One region of the Nonomuraea sp. NPDC050643 genome, then DNA from elsewhere that is predicted to be linked to it. Evidence: riboswitches for the same ligand, from Rfam matches in the RefSeq annotation. Region 1 holds a riboswitch; the other holds the start of a gene.
The links. A riboswitch is a leader RNA that binds a small molecule or an ion and turns the genes downstream of it on or off. The one in region 1 is predicted to bind S-adenosylmethionine.
Positions count from the first base shown of each region.

Region 2: linked by a shared signal. The riboswitch ahead of thrC (threonine synthase) and the one ahead of AB0I15_RS40735 (aminotransferase class V-fold PLP-dependent enzyme) in region 1 are both predicted to bind S-adenosylmethionine.

Region 1 covers NZ_JBFAIM010000041.1:91,930-99,402, reverse strand. The annotation lists gene AB0I15_RS40745 (cytochrome P450) at 1-1,029, opposite strand, end outside; gene AB0I15_RS40740 (TerC family protein) at 1,029-1,790, opposite strand; SAM riboswitch class IV at 1,904-2,019, shown strand; gene AB0I15_RS40735 (aminotransferase class V-fold PLP-dependent enzyme) at 2,062-3,354, shown strand; gene AB0I15_RS40730 (DoxX family protein) at 3,381-4,013, opposite strand; gene AB0I15_RS40725 (NADH-quinone oxidoreductase subunit D) at 4,136-5,281, shown strand; gene AB0I15_RS40720 (acyltransferase) at 5,278-6,405, shown strand; gene AB0I15_RS40715 (DUF3180 domain-containing protein) at 6,410-6,865, opposite strand; gene folK (2-amino-4-hydroxy-6-hydroxymethyldihydropteridine diphosphokinase) at 6,862-7,365, opposite strand; gene folB (dihydroneopterin aldolase) at 7,362-7,473, opposite strand, start outside.
Region 2 covers NZ_JBFAIM010000105.1:27,037-34,509, reverse strand. The annotation lists partial or broken gene groEL (chaperonin GroEL) at 1-913, opposite strand, end outside; gene AB0I15_RS63040 (cold-shock protein) at 1,242-1,442, opposite strand; gene AB0I15_RS63035 (MoaD/ThiS family protein) at 1,692-1,967, opposite strand; gene thrC (threonine synthase) at 1,992-3,224, opposite strand; SAM riboswitch class I at 3,238-3,379, opposite strand; gene AB0I15_RS63025 (RNA polymerase sigma factor) at 3,459-4,013, opposite strand; gene AB0I15_RS63020 (trehalose-6-phosphate synthase) at 4,045-5,469, shown strand; gene AB0I15_RS63015 (MFS transporter) at 5,486-6,649, shown strand; gene AB0I15_RS63010 (hypothetical protein) at 6,627-7,211, opposite strand; gene otsB (trehalose-phosphatase) at 7,247-7,473, opposite strand, start outside.

The DNA.
Region 1 (7,473 bases):
GCCGGCGCCGAAGGAGATGTGCGGGTTGTCGGCGCGGCCGACGTCGAGCCGGTCGGGGTCGTCGAACACCGCCGGGTCCCGGTTGGCCGAGCCGAACAGCAGCGCCACCTCCGAGCCGCGCGGAATGCGTACGCCGTGCACCTCGATGTCCTCCAGCACCCAGCGCTCGAACATCTGCAGCGGCGTGTCCCAGCGCATCAGCTCCTCGACCGCGGTGGGCAGCAGGGAGCGGTCGTCGCGCAGCCGGGCCAGCTCGGCGGGGTTCCTGAACAGCGACCACCAGCCGTTGCCCGTCACGTTGACGGTGGCCTCGTGGCCGGCGTTGAGCAGCAGGACGCAGGTGCCGACCAGCTCGTCCTCGGTCAGCTCGTCGATCTGGGCGAGCGCGCTGATCAGGTCGTCGCCGGGGGCGCCGCGGCGTTCGGCGGCCAGGGTCCTGAGGTAGGCGGCGAACTCCTCGGCCGCGCGTACCGCGGTGTGCTGGGCCTCGGGGGACGGGTTGAGCTCGTACATGCCGCAGATGTCGGCCGACCAGGGGCGCAGCAGGTGGCGGTCCTGGTCGGGGATGCCGAGCATCTCCGCGATCACGGTCACCGGGAGCGGCTCGGCGACCTCGGCGATGAGGTCGCCGCCGCCCTTCTCCACGAACGCGGCCACCAGGCCCTCGGCGATGGCGCGTACGCGGGGGCGCAGCGACTCCACCATGCGCGGCGTGAACGCCCTGGAGACCAGCCGGCGCAGCCTGGTGTGCACCGGCGGCTCCACGTCGAGCATGCCCGCCCTGATCACGCGCCAGAACAGCTCCTGGAACTCCGGCTCGGCCGACCGGCCGAACTCCTCGTGCGTGGCCACGTGCAGGTAGGACCGCCCCAGGCGGCGGTCTCTGAGCAGCGTGTTCACGTCGGCGTGCCGCGAGATCAGCCACTGGCCCGTCGGCTCGAAGAAGCAGACGGGCGCCGTACGCCTCAGCTCGTCATAGACCCGGTACGGGTACGCCACGAACTCCGGATTCCAAGGATCAAAGCCCACTATTGCATCTTAGGAGTGGGATCCTCCTGCTCAGTGACCTCTTTCTTCTTGGAGTGCCTGCCGCGCATCCGGATGTTGAGCAGCTCCACGACGACCGAGAACGCCATCGCGAAGTAGATGTAGCCCTTGGGGATGTGCTGGTCGAGGCCCTCGGCGACGAGCACCACGCCGATCAGCACCAGGAACGACAGGGCCAGCATCTTGATGCTCGGGTGGCTGTCCACGAACCTGCTGATCGGGCCGGAGGCGAACAGCATCACCAGCACCGCCACCACGACGGCCGCGATCATCACGCCCAGCTCGTCCACCATGCCGACGGCGGTGATGACCGAGTCCAGCGAGAAGACGACGTCGAGCACCATGATCTGCACGATCACGGAGGTGAAGGAGACCGCGGCGGCCTTCTTGCCGTCGCCGCCCGGCGCGACCTCCATGCTGTGGTGGATCTCGGTGACGCTCTTGCCCAGCAGGAACAGGCCGCCGAGCAGCAGGATCAGGTCGCGTCCCGATATCTCGTGACCGACGACCGAGAACAGCGGCTCGGTGAGCTGAACCACCCACGACAGGCCGAGCAGCAGGAGCAACCGGCTGATGAGCGCGGCGGCCAGACCGAGGACGCGCGCCCGGTCCCGCTGTTCGGGGGGCAGTTTGCCCGCGAGGATGGAGATGAAAATGATGTTGTCGATCCCCAGCACGATCTCCAGGGCGACCAGGGTGAAGAAGCCGATCCAGATCTGCGGGTCGGCCACCCAGTCCAACATCTGCGCACCTCCATAACTCATGGCTGACGGGTTTCCGGTAGCAACGAGTCAGGAGTCGTATAAGTTCGCGGCTTGCGTTTTTTACCCTCGTGTCGGTTATAGTTCGGGACGTAGGTCATGAGTGCCAGCGACAAGCCCCGGCTAGCTGGCCGGCAACCCTCGCGTCCGCGGCGGGGTGCCCCGGGTGAAGACCTGGTCCGTCACGAGGTGTGGCGGGCAAGCGCGGGCTCCGTGGCTGTCCTGGGGTCCGATGACCCCGAGGAGCTTCGCCATGTCCACGCTGACGATCTTCAACTCCGCCCCGGCCGCCGAGACGACCTCCGCCGTCACCCCGGGCACCCGGCCCATTCCCACCGTGCTCGGCACCGACCTCGAGGTCCCGGTCAAGGGCGGCCGGCTGGTGGGCTACGCCAACCTCGACTACGCCGCCAGCGCCCCCTGTCTGGAGCCGGTCAGCGCCGCCGTCGCGGCCGCGCTCCCGGCCTACTCCAGCGTCCACCGCGGCGCCGGCTACGCCTCCCAGCTCACCACCGCCAGGTACGAGCAGGCCCGCCACACGGTACGGGCCTTCGTGGGCGCCCGCCCCGACGACGCCGTCATCTTCACCCGCAACACCACCGACGCCACGAACCTGCTGGCCGGCTGCCTGCCCCCGGGCACGACCACGGTGGTCTTCGACACCGAGCACCACGCCTCCCTGCTCCCCTGGCCCTCCTCCGTGCGACTGGCTCCGCCCGCCTTCCCCGGCGAGGCCGTGCGCGCCGCCGACGAGGCGCTGGCCGGGATCGAGGGGCCGAAGCTGCTGGTGGTGACCGCCGCCTCGAACGTCACCGGCGAGCTGTGGCCGATCGCCGCGCTGGCCCACATCGCGCACCGGCACGGGGCCCGGATCCTGGTGGACGCGGCGCAGCTCGTACCGCACCGGCCTCTCAACCTGACCGCGCTCGACCTGGACTACGTGGCCTTCTCGGGGCACAAGCTGTACGCGCCCTTCGGGGCCGGCGTGCTGATCGGGCGGCGGGACTGGCTGGCCGAGGGGGAGCCGTACCTGAAGGGCGGGGGCGCGGTGCGCTCGGTCGGCGAGAGCGCCGAGTGGCACGACGACCCCGAGCCGCGCCACGAGGCGGGCACCCCCAACGTGCTGGGCGCCATCGCCCTGGCCGCCGCCTGCGACGCGCTCACCGCCACCGGCTGGAACGCTCTGGTGAACGAGGAGGAGCGGCTGATCGCCCGGCTCAGGTCGGGGCTGGCCTCGGTCGAGGGCGTGCGGGAGCTGTCACTGTGGGGGGACGACCACCCGCGGGTCGGTATCGTGTCGTTCACCGTGGCCGGATACTCGGCGCGCGAGGTGGCCGAGGCGCTGTCCAGCGAGTACGGCATCGGGGTGCGCGACGGCAAGTTCTGCGCGCATCCGTTCGTCCGGCACCTGCTGGGCACGGCCGACGGCGGTTGCGAGGACGACACCGCCTCCGCGGTACGGGCCTCGATCGGCATCGGCAGCACGCAGGAGCACGTGGACCGGCTCGTCGAGGCGCTGCGGGACCTGGTGCGCCGCCGGTCCTGACCGCTACCCCGGCTCGCGTGCCTGCCTCAGCGGTTCGGCGGCTTGCGGTGCTGCGGCGGCTCGTCGGAGACCAGGGCGTCGATGTCCCTCATGTCCTCGTCGTTGACCCTGCCCGAAGCGGGCGCGGCGGGCTGCCTGGGCACCTCCGGCCGCTCGGCGGGCGTCGTCGACGCCGTCGGCGTGGTAGGACCGCCCGGCCTGCGGTGCGAAGGGATGATCATGTCGTCCTCCGCCTCGCGGCGTTCCGCGCGCCTGCGGAACATCGTGCCGAAGATGCCGTCCAGCCCGATCCGTCCGCCGCCCAGCGCCAGGAACATCAGGCTGAGCGCCCCGAGCGCGCCCGGCAGTTCCCAGCCGTTGTTCGCCGACAGGACGCCGTTGCCCCCGTGCACGTACGCGATCGCGCCGAGCATGTTGACCAGCAGCAACAGTCCCACCGGCCGGACCAGCAGGCCGAGGATCAAGAAGATGCCGCCGACGGTCTCGACGACGGTCGCGAACCCGGCGGCCAGTTCGGGCAACGGGATCCCCATCTCCCTGAAGCCCTGCGTGGTCGCCCCAAGGCCGCCCTGCCACTTCTGCCAGCCGTGAGCCAAGAAGATCACGCCGGTCACGATCCTGGCGATCAAGGCCGCGACGTCAAATACAACTCTCTTCATGGTGCTTTCTCCCCCCGTTCCAGGTATTCCTCCCCATGTCCGGCTTCGGGATGCGCTTTCATACCATCTCTTGACCATCCCCCGTGCTGGATCACCACCGGCGACAGTGACAGCATTGCCGTATGACGGAACGTGTGGTCGGAATCGGTGCGGGCGCGAAAGAGCTGGCGACCGAGGACATGATCCTCAACATCGGCCCGCAGCACCCGTCCACGCACGGGGTGCTCAGACTTCGGCTGACGCTCGACGGCGAGCGCATCGCCACCGCCGAGCCGATCATCGGCTACATGCACCGGGGCGCGGAGAAGCTCTTCGAGGTGCGCGACTACCGTCAGATCATCATGCTGGCCAACCGGCACGACTGGCTGTCGGGCTTCGCGAACGAGCTGGGCGTGGTGCTGGCCGCCGAACGCCTGCTCGGCATGGAGCCGCCGGTCCGGGCGGTGTGGGCACGCACGCTGCTGGCCGAGCTCAACCGGGCGCTCAACCACCTGATGTTCCTCGGCTCCTACCCGCTCGAACTGGGCGCGATGACGCCGCTGTTCTACTCCTTCAACGAACGTGAGCGCATCCAGGCCGTCATGGAGGAGATCTCCGGCGGGCGCATGCACTACATGTTCAACCGGGTCGGGGGGCTCAAGGAGGACCTGCCGCTGGGGTGGCTCGACCGGGTGTCGGAGGCCGTCGCCGAGACCCGCCGCCGGGTGCCCGACATCGAGAACCTCATCCTGCACAACGAGATCTTCATCGCCCGCACGCGGGGCGTCGGCGTGCTCTCACGCGAGCAGATCATGCAGTACGGCGTCAGCGGCCCCATCTCCCGCGCCTCCGGGGTGGACTTCGACCTGCGGCGCGACGAGCCGTACCTGGCCTATCCTGAGCTGCCGGTGAAGGTCGTCACCCGGAGCGCCGGCGACTGCCACGCCCGGTTCGAGGTCCTGCTCGAGCAGCTCAAGGTCTCGCTCGACCTGGCCGAAGCCTGCGCCGAGCGGCTGCGCTCGCTGCCCGCCGGGCCCATCAACCAGCGGCTGCCGAAGGTGCTCAAGGTGCCGGAGGGGCACACGTACGCGTGGACGGAGAACCCGCTCGGCATCAACGGCTACTACCTGGTCTCCAGGGGAGACAAGACGCCGTGGCGGCTCAAGCTGCGCTCCGCCTCCTACAGCAACATCCAGGTGCTGCGCGAGATGCTGCCCGGCCACCTGGTGGCGGACATGGTCGCCATCCTGGGCTCGATGTTCTTCGTCGTGGGCGACATCGACAAGTGAACGCCCAAGAACGCGACAAATACGTCGACTGGCTCCGCGCGCTGAGCCTGATCGTCGTGGTGGTCTGGCACTGGGCCTTCACGATCCTGCAGTGGAAGCCGCACGGCCCCGAGCCCACCAGCCCGCTGGGCTTCACCTCCGGGCTGTGGATCCTCACCTGGCTGCTGCAGGTACTGCCGCTGTTCTTCTACGTCGGCGGGCACGTTCACCTGCTGTCCTGGCATCGGGCGAAGACACGGGGCGTGGGCATCGGCGCTTTCGTCTGGCGGCGCATCCGGGCGCTCGCCTTACCGGCGCTGTTCCTGTCCGGGGTGTGGGTCGTCATCGGGGCGGTGGTGACGTACACGTTCCAGGTGGACTGGATGTGGCGGGTGGTGGTGCTGGTGCTCAGCCCGCTGTGGTTCCTCGGCGTCTACCTGGTGCTGATCGCGCTGCTGCCGGTGGCCCTCTGGCTGCACCGCCGCTACGACGTGCTCACGCTGATCTGGCTCGGCGGCGCGGCCCTGGTGGTCGACGTGATCCGCTTCCGCTACGGCGTCGAATGGGCCGGCTGGCTCAACATGCTCATCATCTGGGGCCTGGCCCACCAGGCCGGCTTCTTCTACGACCGGGTCGTCGTCCTGCCCAGGCGCTATGACGTCGCTCTGCTGTGGACGGGCCTGTTCGCGCTGTTCGGGCTGGTCTACTCGGGTATCTACCCGGGCTCGATGGTGGGCGTGCCGGGCGACAAGTGGTCCAACATGGCGCCGCCCACGTTCGTGATCGTGGCCCTGCTGCTGTTCCAGATCGGGCTGGTGGAGGTGCTGCGGCCGTCGATGGAGCGGGTGCTCGAACGCCCGCGCTGGCAGCGGGTCAACGCCTTCATCAACCGGTACGCGCTGCCGCTGTTCCTGTTCCACACGACGGGGATGGCCATCTCGCTGGGCGTCTCGTGGTGGCTGTTCGGCACGCTCGGCGACCAGATCCCGCCCGACGCGAAATGGTGGGTGGAACGCCCGATCGCCATCCTCGGCCCGCTCATCTGCACGACCCCGGTCATCTACCTCTTCGGCCGCCGCCGCGGCCCGGCGGAGCGATCGCCCGACACGAACAAGGCCGGCGCGCAGTCCGATCGACCGCGGTGAGCCGTCAGCGGGGTTTCTGCTCCTCCGGGTCCTTCGGGATGCGGCAGGCGTGCTCCAGATAGAGGGCCGCGGCGACCAGGAGGGCGCAGGCCACGAAGGAGCCCATCGCGACGAAGAACTCCCCGCGCGGCGTCTCCCGGTCGAGGATCTGCACCGTGTGGAGCGCGAACCCGGCGAACACCCCGCCGAACACCGCCCCCGCGTACGCCGACGCCTTCGCCAGCGCCGCCAGCCGGGCCACCGCGAGCGGCTCGACCGGCTTGGTGTCGGGCTTCCTGGCGATCCTGGCCTTGGTCACCCAGGCGCTGTAGCCCTCGCCGAGCGCCAGCAGCAGCACCGTCGGGATCGCGGTCCACGGCATGAGGGGCAGGTCGGAGTAGAACGGCCTGATCGCCGCCCAGGTGAGCAGCGCGACGACGACGACGATGCCGACCAGGTGGCCTATGTGGGTGGGCTTCAATCGGGCCTCTGCAGCTTCAGGTCCTCACGGAGGCGTACCCCTTGCCTGTCGAGCCCCTCGAGCAGCTCCGACACCCGGCCGCGCCCGGGCACCGCGCCCTCGGGGTCGGCCTCGAACCAGGGCACGAGCACGAACGCGCGCTCGTGCGCCCGTGGGTGCGGGACGGTGAGATCGGGGTCGTCGCAGACGGCGTCGCCCACCACGATGAGATCGATGTCGAGCGTACGCGGGCCCCAGCGCTCCCCGCGTTCGCGCCCGAAGGCGTTCTCGATGCTCTGCGCCCGCTCCAGGAGCTGGCGCGGATCCAGGATGGTCTCGGCGACCACGACCGCGTTGAGGTAGGGCTCCTGCCCGGCCGGCCCCCCGACGGGGTCGGTCTCGTAGACCGGGGACGCCCTGACGAACTCCAGCCCCGGGGCGTCGAACAGACTGTCGACGGCGCCCTGCAACGTCTGGAATCGGCGCCCGAGATTGCTGCCGAAAGCGAGCACGACCTTCATGCGCGGCTCCGCTCGATTGTCACGACCACATCGTCGAACGGCAGCGGGATCGGCGCCGCCGGCTTGTGCACACTCACCTCGACCTTGTGCACCAGGTCTCCGGCCAGG
Region 2 (7,473 bases), on a different contig from region 1:
CGACCTCCTCGGAGATGACCTGGCCACCGGCGAGGATCGCGATGTCCTGCAGCATGGCCTTGCGGCGGTCACCGAAGCCCGGGGCCTTGACGGCCACGGAGCGGAACAGGCCGCGGATCTTGTTGACGACGAGGGTGGCAAGGGCTTCGCCCTCGACGTCCTCGGCGATGATCAGCAGCGGCTTGCCCGACTGGACGACCTTGTCGAGCAGCGGCAGCAGGTCCTTGTTGGCCGAGACCTTGCCGTTGACGATCAGGATGTACGGGTCTTCGAGCACGGCCTCCATACGGTCGGAGTCGGTCACGAAGTACATCGACGTCATGCCCTTGTCGAAGCGCATGCCCTCGGTGAGCTCGAGCTCGAGGCCGAAGGTGTTGCTCTCCTCGACGGTGATGACGCCTTCCTTGCCGACCTTGTCCATCGCCTCGGCGATGAGCGCGCCGATCTCGGGGTCGGCGGCGGAGATGGAGGCCGTGGAGGCGATCTGCTCCTTGGTCTCCACATCCTTGGCCAGCTTGGAGAGCTCCTCGCTGACCCGCTCGACGGCCGCCTCGATGCCCTTCTTCAGGGCCATCGGGTTGGCGCCGGCGGCAACGTTACGCAGACCCTCGCGTACCAGCGCCTGGGCGAGCACGGTGGCGGTGGTGGTGCCGTCGCCCGCGACGTCGTCGGTCTTCTTGGCGACTTCCTTGACCAGCTCGGCGCCGATCTTCTCCCACGGGTCCTCGAGCTCGATCTCCTTGGCGATGGACACGCCATCGTTGGTGATCGTGGGAGCGCCCCACTTCTTCTCCAGCACGACGTTGCGGCCCTTCGGGCCCAAGGTCACCTTGACGGCGTCGGCGAGCTGGTTCATACCGCGCTCGAGACCGCGCCGGGCGTCCTCGTCAAACGCGATCATCTTGGCTGCCATAAGGCTAGACCTCCCAGATACAGGGTGGCTTGTCGTGGACCGAGCCGACGCCCGCGACGGCAAGGGTCCGCATCTCCGTTCGGCAGACCCCATCGTCTCGATCCGAGGGTTGGCACTCTGCTGCACAGAGTGCCAACGAACTGTTTAGCACTCTACCCTGCCGAGTGCAAGCGAACACCCCTCTGGCAGCCGCCCCCGCCCAGGTCAGTCACCCGGTACGGCGAGCCGCCCTAAGCAGCTCGCCGCACTGGAGTCGACGAAAGATGGTGACGGCTCGCACGAACTGCGCTGCCGTGCGATCCCGCCCGGTGCATACCAGTGATGTCGCTCAGACCGCGCGGACGGACTCCGCCTGCGGCCCCTTCTGGCCCTGCGTGATCTCGAACTCGACGCGCTGCCCCTGTTCGAGAGACCGATACCCGTCCATCATGATCGCTGAGTAATGGACGAATACATCCTTACCACCGTCTACCGCGATGAAGCCGTAGCCCTTGTCCGCGTTGAACCACTTGACGGTGCCCTGCGCCACTTCCGACTCCTCTTACTGGTCTCTCAGATCTCGCCCATTCCTTCGCGAGACCTGTAATCGCATGACTTAACGGAAAAGTCAGCCAGACGATCGCCCTCGACCATACCTGTGGCACGGGGTTTGGCAACAGAGTCAATCCGCAAAATGCCTATTTCTTCGCATCGCAGGTAGTTCAACGTTGAATTGGCCTGGAAAAGGAGAAGGCGCCCACTAGGGGCGCCTTCAAGGACCGTGACTGTTGCCGGGCACTCAGCCGCCGGCAACCGCCGGGATGATGGAGATCTGAGTGCCCTCTGGGGCGGGAGTGTCGAGCCCCTCGGCGAAACGGACGTCCTCTTCCCCAACATAAACGTTGACGAAACGTCGAATCTTGCCCGATTCATCCAGAATTCTCGCGCCGATCCCCGGGTAGTCGGAGTCCAGCTTGGCAAGCACGTCACGAAGAGTCGCGCCTTCGCCACGGACTTCCGCGTTACCGCGGGTGTACGTGCGCAGGATGGTGGGAATCCGCACAGAAACGCTCATGGCTAATGTCGCCTTTCCTGATTGTCAGACAGTCGCGCGGAACGCGTCGAGAGAGGGCCGGATCACGGCCGTGGGCGCGGCGTCGTCGCTGATGGCGTCGAGCGTCTTGAGCCCGTCGCCGGTGTTCAGCACCACGGTCTCGGCCTCGGGGTCGAGCAGGCCCGACTCGGTGAGCTTCTTCAGCACACCCACGGTCACGCCGCCGGCGGTCTCGGCGAAGATGCCCTCTGTCGAGGCCAGGAGCCTGATCGCGGCCACGATCTCGGCGTCGGTGACGTCCTCGACGCCCCCTCCGGTGCGCCGGGCGATGTCCAGCACGTACGGCCCGTCGGCGGGGTTGCCGATGGCCAGCGACTTGGCGATGGTGTCGGGCTTGACCGGCTGCACCACGTCATGCCCGGCCTTGTACGCGGTCGAGACCGGCGAGCACCCTGCCGCCTGCGCCCCGAAGATCTTGTAGGGCGTGTCCTCGACGAGGCCCAGCGCCACCAGCTCCTTGAAGCCCTTGTCGATCTTCGTGAGCTGCGAGCCAGAGGCGATGGGGATGATGATCTGCTCCGGCAGCCGCCACCCGAGCTGCTCGGCGATCTCGTACGCGAGCGTCTTGGAGCCCTCGGCGTAATAAGGCCGCAGGTTGACGTTGACGAACCCCCACTTGTCACCCAGCGGGTCGCCGATCAGCTCGGAGCAGAACCTGTTGACCTCGTCGTACGTGCCCTCGATGCCGACCAGCCGCCCGCCGAACACGCGGGCCATGGCGATCTTGGCCTGCTCGAGGTTGGCGGGGATGAACACGCACGCGTCGAGCCCGGCCCGCGCCGCCGCGGCGGTCACCGCGCCGGCGAGGTTGCCCGTGGAGGAGCAGGAAAGGGTGTGGAATCCGAAGTTGCGCGCCGCCTCAACGGCCATGGCGACCACCCGGTCCTTGAAGGAATGGGTGGGGTTGCCCGAGTCGTCCTTCACGTGAAGGGACTTGATGCCGAGCGCGCGCCCGAGGTTTCCGGCCTTGACCAATTTGGTCCAGCCAGGGTTCATATTCGGCTTACTGGTCACGTCCGCCGGAACGGGGAGCAGCGAGCGGTAACGCCAGATGTTGGCGGGGCCGGACTCGATGTCCGCGCGGGTGACGTCGCCGAACTCGTAGGCCGCTTCGAGCGGCCCGAAACACTCCTGACAGGCGAAACTGGGGCCCAGGGGGTAGCGCGTGCCGCACTCACGGCAGGACAGAGCGACAGCAGGACCAAAGTCGAGCGACATGAAGCGAGGCCTTCCCTCATCTTCGCCCGCGGCCACCTTGACCGCGAACCGGAATTGGCACCTTGTCCCGGTCGGCCTCGCCAGGTCGCGAGTCACAAGCCGGGAGGGTTGCCGGGGCTTCGTAGGGCCGGTCCCTCCACCCCTCTGGATGAGCAATATGCAGTTGTTGAAAAGGACTCTACCCGCTTAAGTGGCCGAAATTACTACCCGTCTCAGCATTCGAGACACACGGTCTCACCGGTAGTCCTCGCCGAGCACTCCCTGCACGTATTTGCGTGCCTGGTGGATGCGTGACTTGGCGGTGCCCAGCGGGATGCCGAGCTGCTCGGCCACCTCGTTGTAGTCGAGCTGGACGATGTCGCGCAACACGAGCGCCTGCGCCAGGTCGGGCTTGTCGGCCTCCAGCGCCTCCATCGCGTCGAGCAGGTCGAGCCGCGAGCCCGCGATCACGCTGACCCGCCGCACGTCGGGCTTCTGCATGGGCAGCTCGTCCGAGCTCTGCTCGGCGGCCCGGCGCTTGAGCGACCGGTAGGTCGTCCGCGCGCAGTTCGCGGTCACGATGTGCAGCCAGGTGCTGAATCTGGCCCGCCCCTCGAAGCGTCCGATATTGCGTGCGACCGCCAGCAACGTATCTTGCGAGGCCTCCTCCGCGTCCTGGTGATAAGGCAGGATCCGGGCGCAGTGACGCATCACGTCAGGCTCAATCCGCGCCAGGAGCTCGCCAAGTGCGCGATGGTCCCCGGCAGCGGCGGAGCGGGCGAGTTCCTCGGTTAGCTCATCAAGCGCCATAGCTGGGATCCTATGATCGAAGGGAGCCTAGATGAACAGCGTCCTGGTGGCCTCCAACAGAGGACCCGTCTCCTTCACCGTCTCTGACGACGGCGAACTCACGATGAAGCGCGGTGGCGGCGGCCTGGTGTCGGGGCTGTCGGGAGTGGCCAAGGACGACGGCGTGCTCTGGGTGTGCGCGGCGCTGTCCGACGGCGACCGCAGCGCCGTCCGGCTGGCCCCCGGGGGCCGGATCGACCACGCCGGCTATGACACGGGCCCGCTGCGGATGCTGGACATCCCGCCCGCCATCTTCCACCGTGCCTACAACGCCGTGGCCAACTCCACCCTGTGGTTCGTCAACCACCTGCTCTACGACATCCCCAACTCGCCCAACTTCGGCACGCGGTTCGCCCGCGAGTGGGAGTCCTACCGCGACTACAACGGCGCGTTCGCGCTGGCGCTGGCCGAGGAGGCCGGGCACGGCGCCCGCGTGATCGTGCAGGACTACCACCTGACCCTGACCCCGGCGATGCTCCGCACCGAGCGGCCCGACCTGCGCATCGCGCACTTCAGTCACACGCCGTGGGCGCCGCCCGAATACTTCTCCCTGCTGCCCGACGAAGTGGTCGGAGAGGTCCTGGAAGGCATTCTGGGGGCCGATCACGCCGGGTTCCTCACTGATCGGTGGGCCCAGGCGTTCATGGACTGCTGTGAGGCTCTCCTGGGCGCGGAGGCCGATCGGGTCGGCCGGAGCGTCACCCATGAGGGCCGCACGACCCGCATCGGCGTGCACAGCCTCGGCGTGGACGGCGACGCTCTGTGGGAGCGGGCCTGCGAACCCGACGTCGAGTCGCACATGTCCGCGCTGCGGGAGCAGGTGGGCGAGCGCAAGCTGATCGTCCGCATCGACCGCACCGAGCTGTCGAAGAACATCGTGCGCGGCCTGGTGGCCTACCGCGAGTTCCTCGCCGCGCATCCGGAGTGGCACGGCCGGGTGGTGCACCTGGCCTTCGCCTACCCGAGCCGGCACGACCTGCCCGAATACCGCGAGTACACCGCGTCGGTGCAGCGCTGCGCCCAGGAGATCGAGGACGAGTACGCCACCGACGACTGGGACCCGCTGATCCTCAACGTCAACGACGACTATCCGCGTTCGCTGGCCGCGTACCGGATGGCCGACGTGCTGCTGGTCAACCCCATCCGCGACGGCATGAACCTGGTGGCCAAGGAGGGCCCGGTCCTGTCGCCCGACTGCGCGCTGGTGCTGTCTCGGGAGGCGGGGGCGGCGGCCGAGCTGGGCCCGCACGCCCTCATGGTCAACCCCTACGACATCAGCGGCACCGCGGCCGCCCTGCACGACGCGCTGGTCATGCCCGTGGACGAGCGCCGGTCCCGCCGTGACAAGCTGCACGCCGCGGCCACCGCGCTGCCGCCGCAGAAGTGGCTCGCGGCCCAGCTCAACGCCCTGGCCTGACCTGAGGAGCTACCGCGTGACCACGGTCTTACAGCCCGTCCGACTGATCAGAGACCGCCCGACCTGGCTCATCTACCTGCAGCTCTGCACCTTCTCCACCTACCTGTACGGCGTGAGCGCCGCGCTGCCGCTCCTGCGCGCCGACCAGCGGACCTCGGCCACCGTGGCGGGCCTGCACGGCACCGCCATGGCCCTCGGCACGATCGCGGCCGGGTTCGTGCTCCCCCTGCTGACCCGGAGGCTGGGCAGGCGCGCGACGAGCTGGATCGGGCTGGCCGGGATGAACGCCGGCCTGCTCATGATCCTGCCATCGGACGCCCTGCCCCTGACGCTGCTCGGCTACGGCGTCTCGGGCGGCTTCAGCTCGATCCTGCTCTACACGGCCATGGCGGCGCTCAGCGACCACCACGGCCCGGCGGGACCGGCCGCGCTGAGCGAGGCGAACGCGGTCGGGGTGGTGGTGGGCATGGCGGTGACGTTCGCGCTCAGCGTGGTCGCCCAGACGACGCTCGGCTGGCGGGCCACGCTGCTGCTCACGCCGGTCGCCAGCGTGCTGCTCGCGCTGGCCATGGGCCGGGTCTGGCCCGGCGGGCGGACGGCGGACGCGGGCGGCGGGACGGCGGTCCCCGGACGGCCCGGCTGGCGTTTCCACCTGGCGGGGTCGGTGCTGTTCTGCTGCGTGGCCCTGGAGTTCACCTTCAACCTGTGGGCCGCCGACCTGTTCGCCGCGCGGACGGGGATCGGCGCGGCCGCCGCGGCGACCGGGCTGACGGCGTTCGTCGCGGGGCTCGCGGTGGGCAGGTTCGCCGGGACACAGCTCGCGCTGCGCCTGCCGCTGGCGCCGCTGTTCGTGTGCGCGCTGGTGGTGACGTTCGCGGGCTGGCTGGTGTTCTGGCTGAGCACGGAGCCGGCGCTGTCGTACGTGGGGCTGGCGATCTGCGGGCTCGGCGCCTCACTGAACTTCCCGCTCGCGATGGCCGCGCTCATCGCCGGCTCTGGCGGCCGCGCGGACCTGGCGGCGGCGGCCTCCCCCATCTGGGCGGGCGCCGCCATGGCCGTCGGCCCGCTGGCGCTGGGCGCGCTGGCCGACGGCTTCGGCACCTGGAAGGCGTTCCTCATGGCGCCGGTGCTCATCGGGCTGGCCGCAACCGGGGTGCTCATTTCCAATCGGCGTGTTTGAGCGCGTCGGCCAGGCCGGGGGTGTTCCACTGGTCGACGATCACGAGCTTGGTCTTCGGGAGGTACCACTCACGCTGGGTGAAGCGTCCCCGCACCTTGCCGGAGGAGTAGGAGACGCAGGTGGACTTCCAGGCGTTGTAGGCGGCCTTGTGGCCCTCGCCGACCTGGCGCAGCCCCCGGCCGACCTTCGGGCCGACGATCTCGCCCCACTTGTCGTCGAACGGGCAGGGCTGCACGTCGCTGGCGGTGTAGAAAGGGTTCTTGCCGGTGTAGGGGCCGAACCCCTCGGCGCCGCGCTTGATGTGACTTGGGCCGAGGACGTAGAAGGCGTCGCATTCCGGTGTCCCCCAGCCCTTGGGCTTGCCGCACCTGCCGGTGACCACCTGGACCCCGTCGCCGCGGCGGTGGACATGCCACGCGATGGGGATGTAGAGCGTGAGACCGCCCCTGAGCCTGAGCTCCTGGGCGGGGGCGGCACCGGTCGTGACGGCACCGGCGGGGAGCGGGACGGCGAGGAGGGTGGCCGCGGCGACGGCCGCGACGGCGAGGTGGCGCTTGAACATGCGCCCGAGACTAGAGATCGCGACTTGCAGATCAGTCACGAACGGCTGAACGCCGACGCCAGCTCCGAGAGCAGCGCCACGACCCCCTCGGGGCCGTCCACCACGATGTCGGCCCGCTCGGCCAGCGCGGTGACCTCGGTGGAGCCGCTGCACACGGTCACGCCCGGCAGCCCGCAGGCGCGTACGGCCTCGAACGCGGCCAGATCCCCCAGGTCGTCACCGACGAACATGACCGACCTCGCGGCCCGCTCGGCGAGGAACA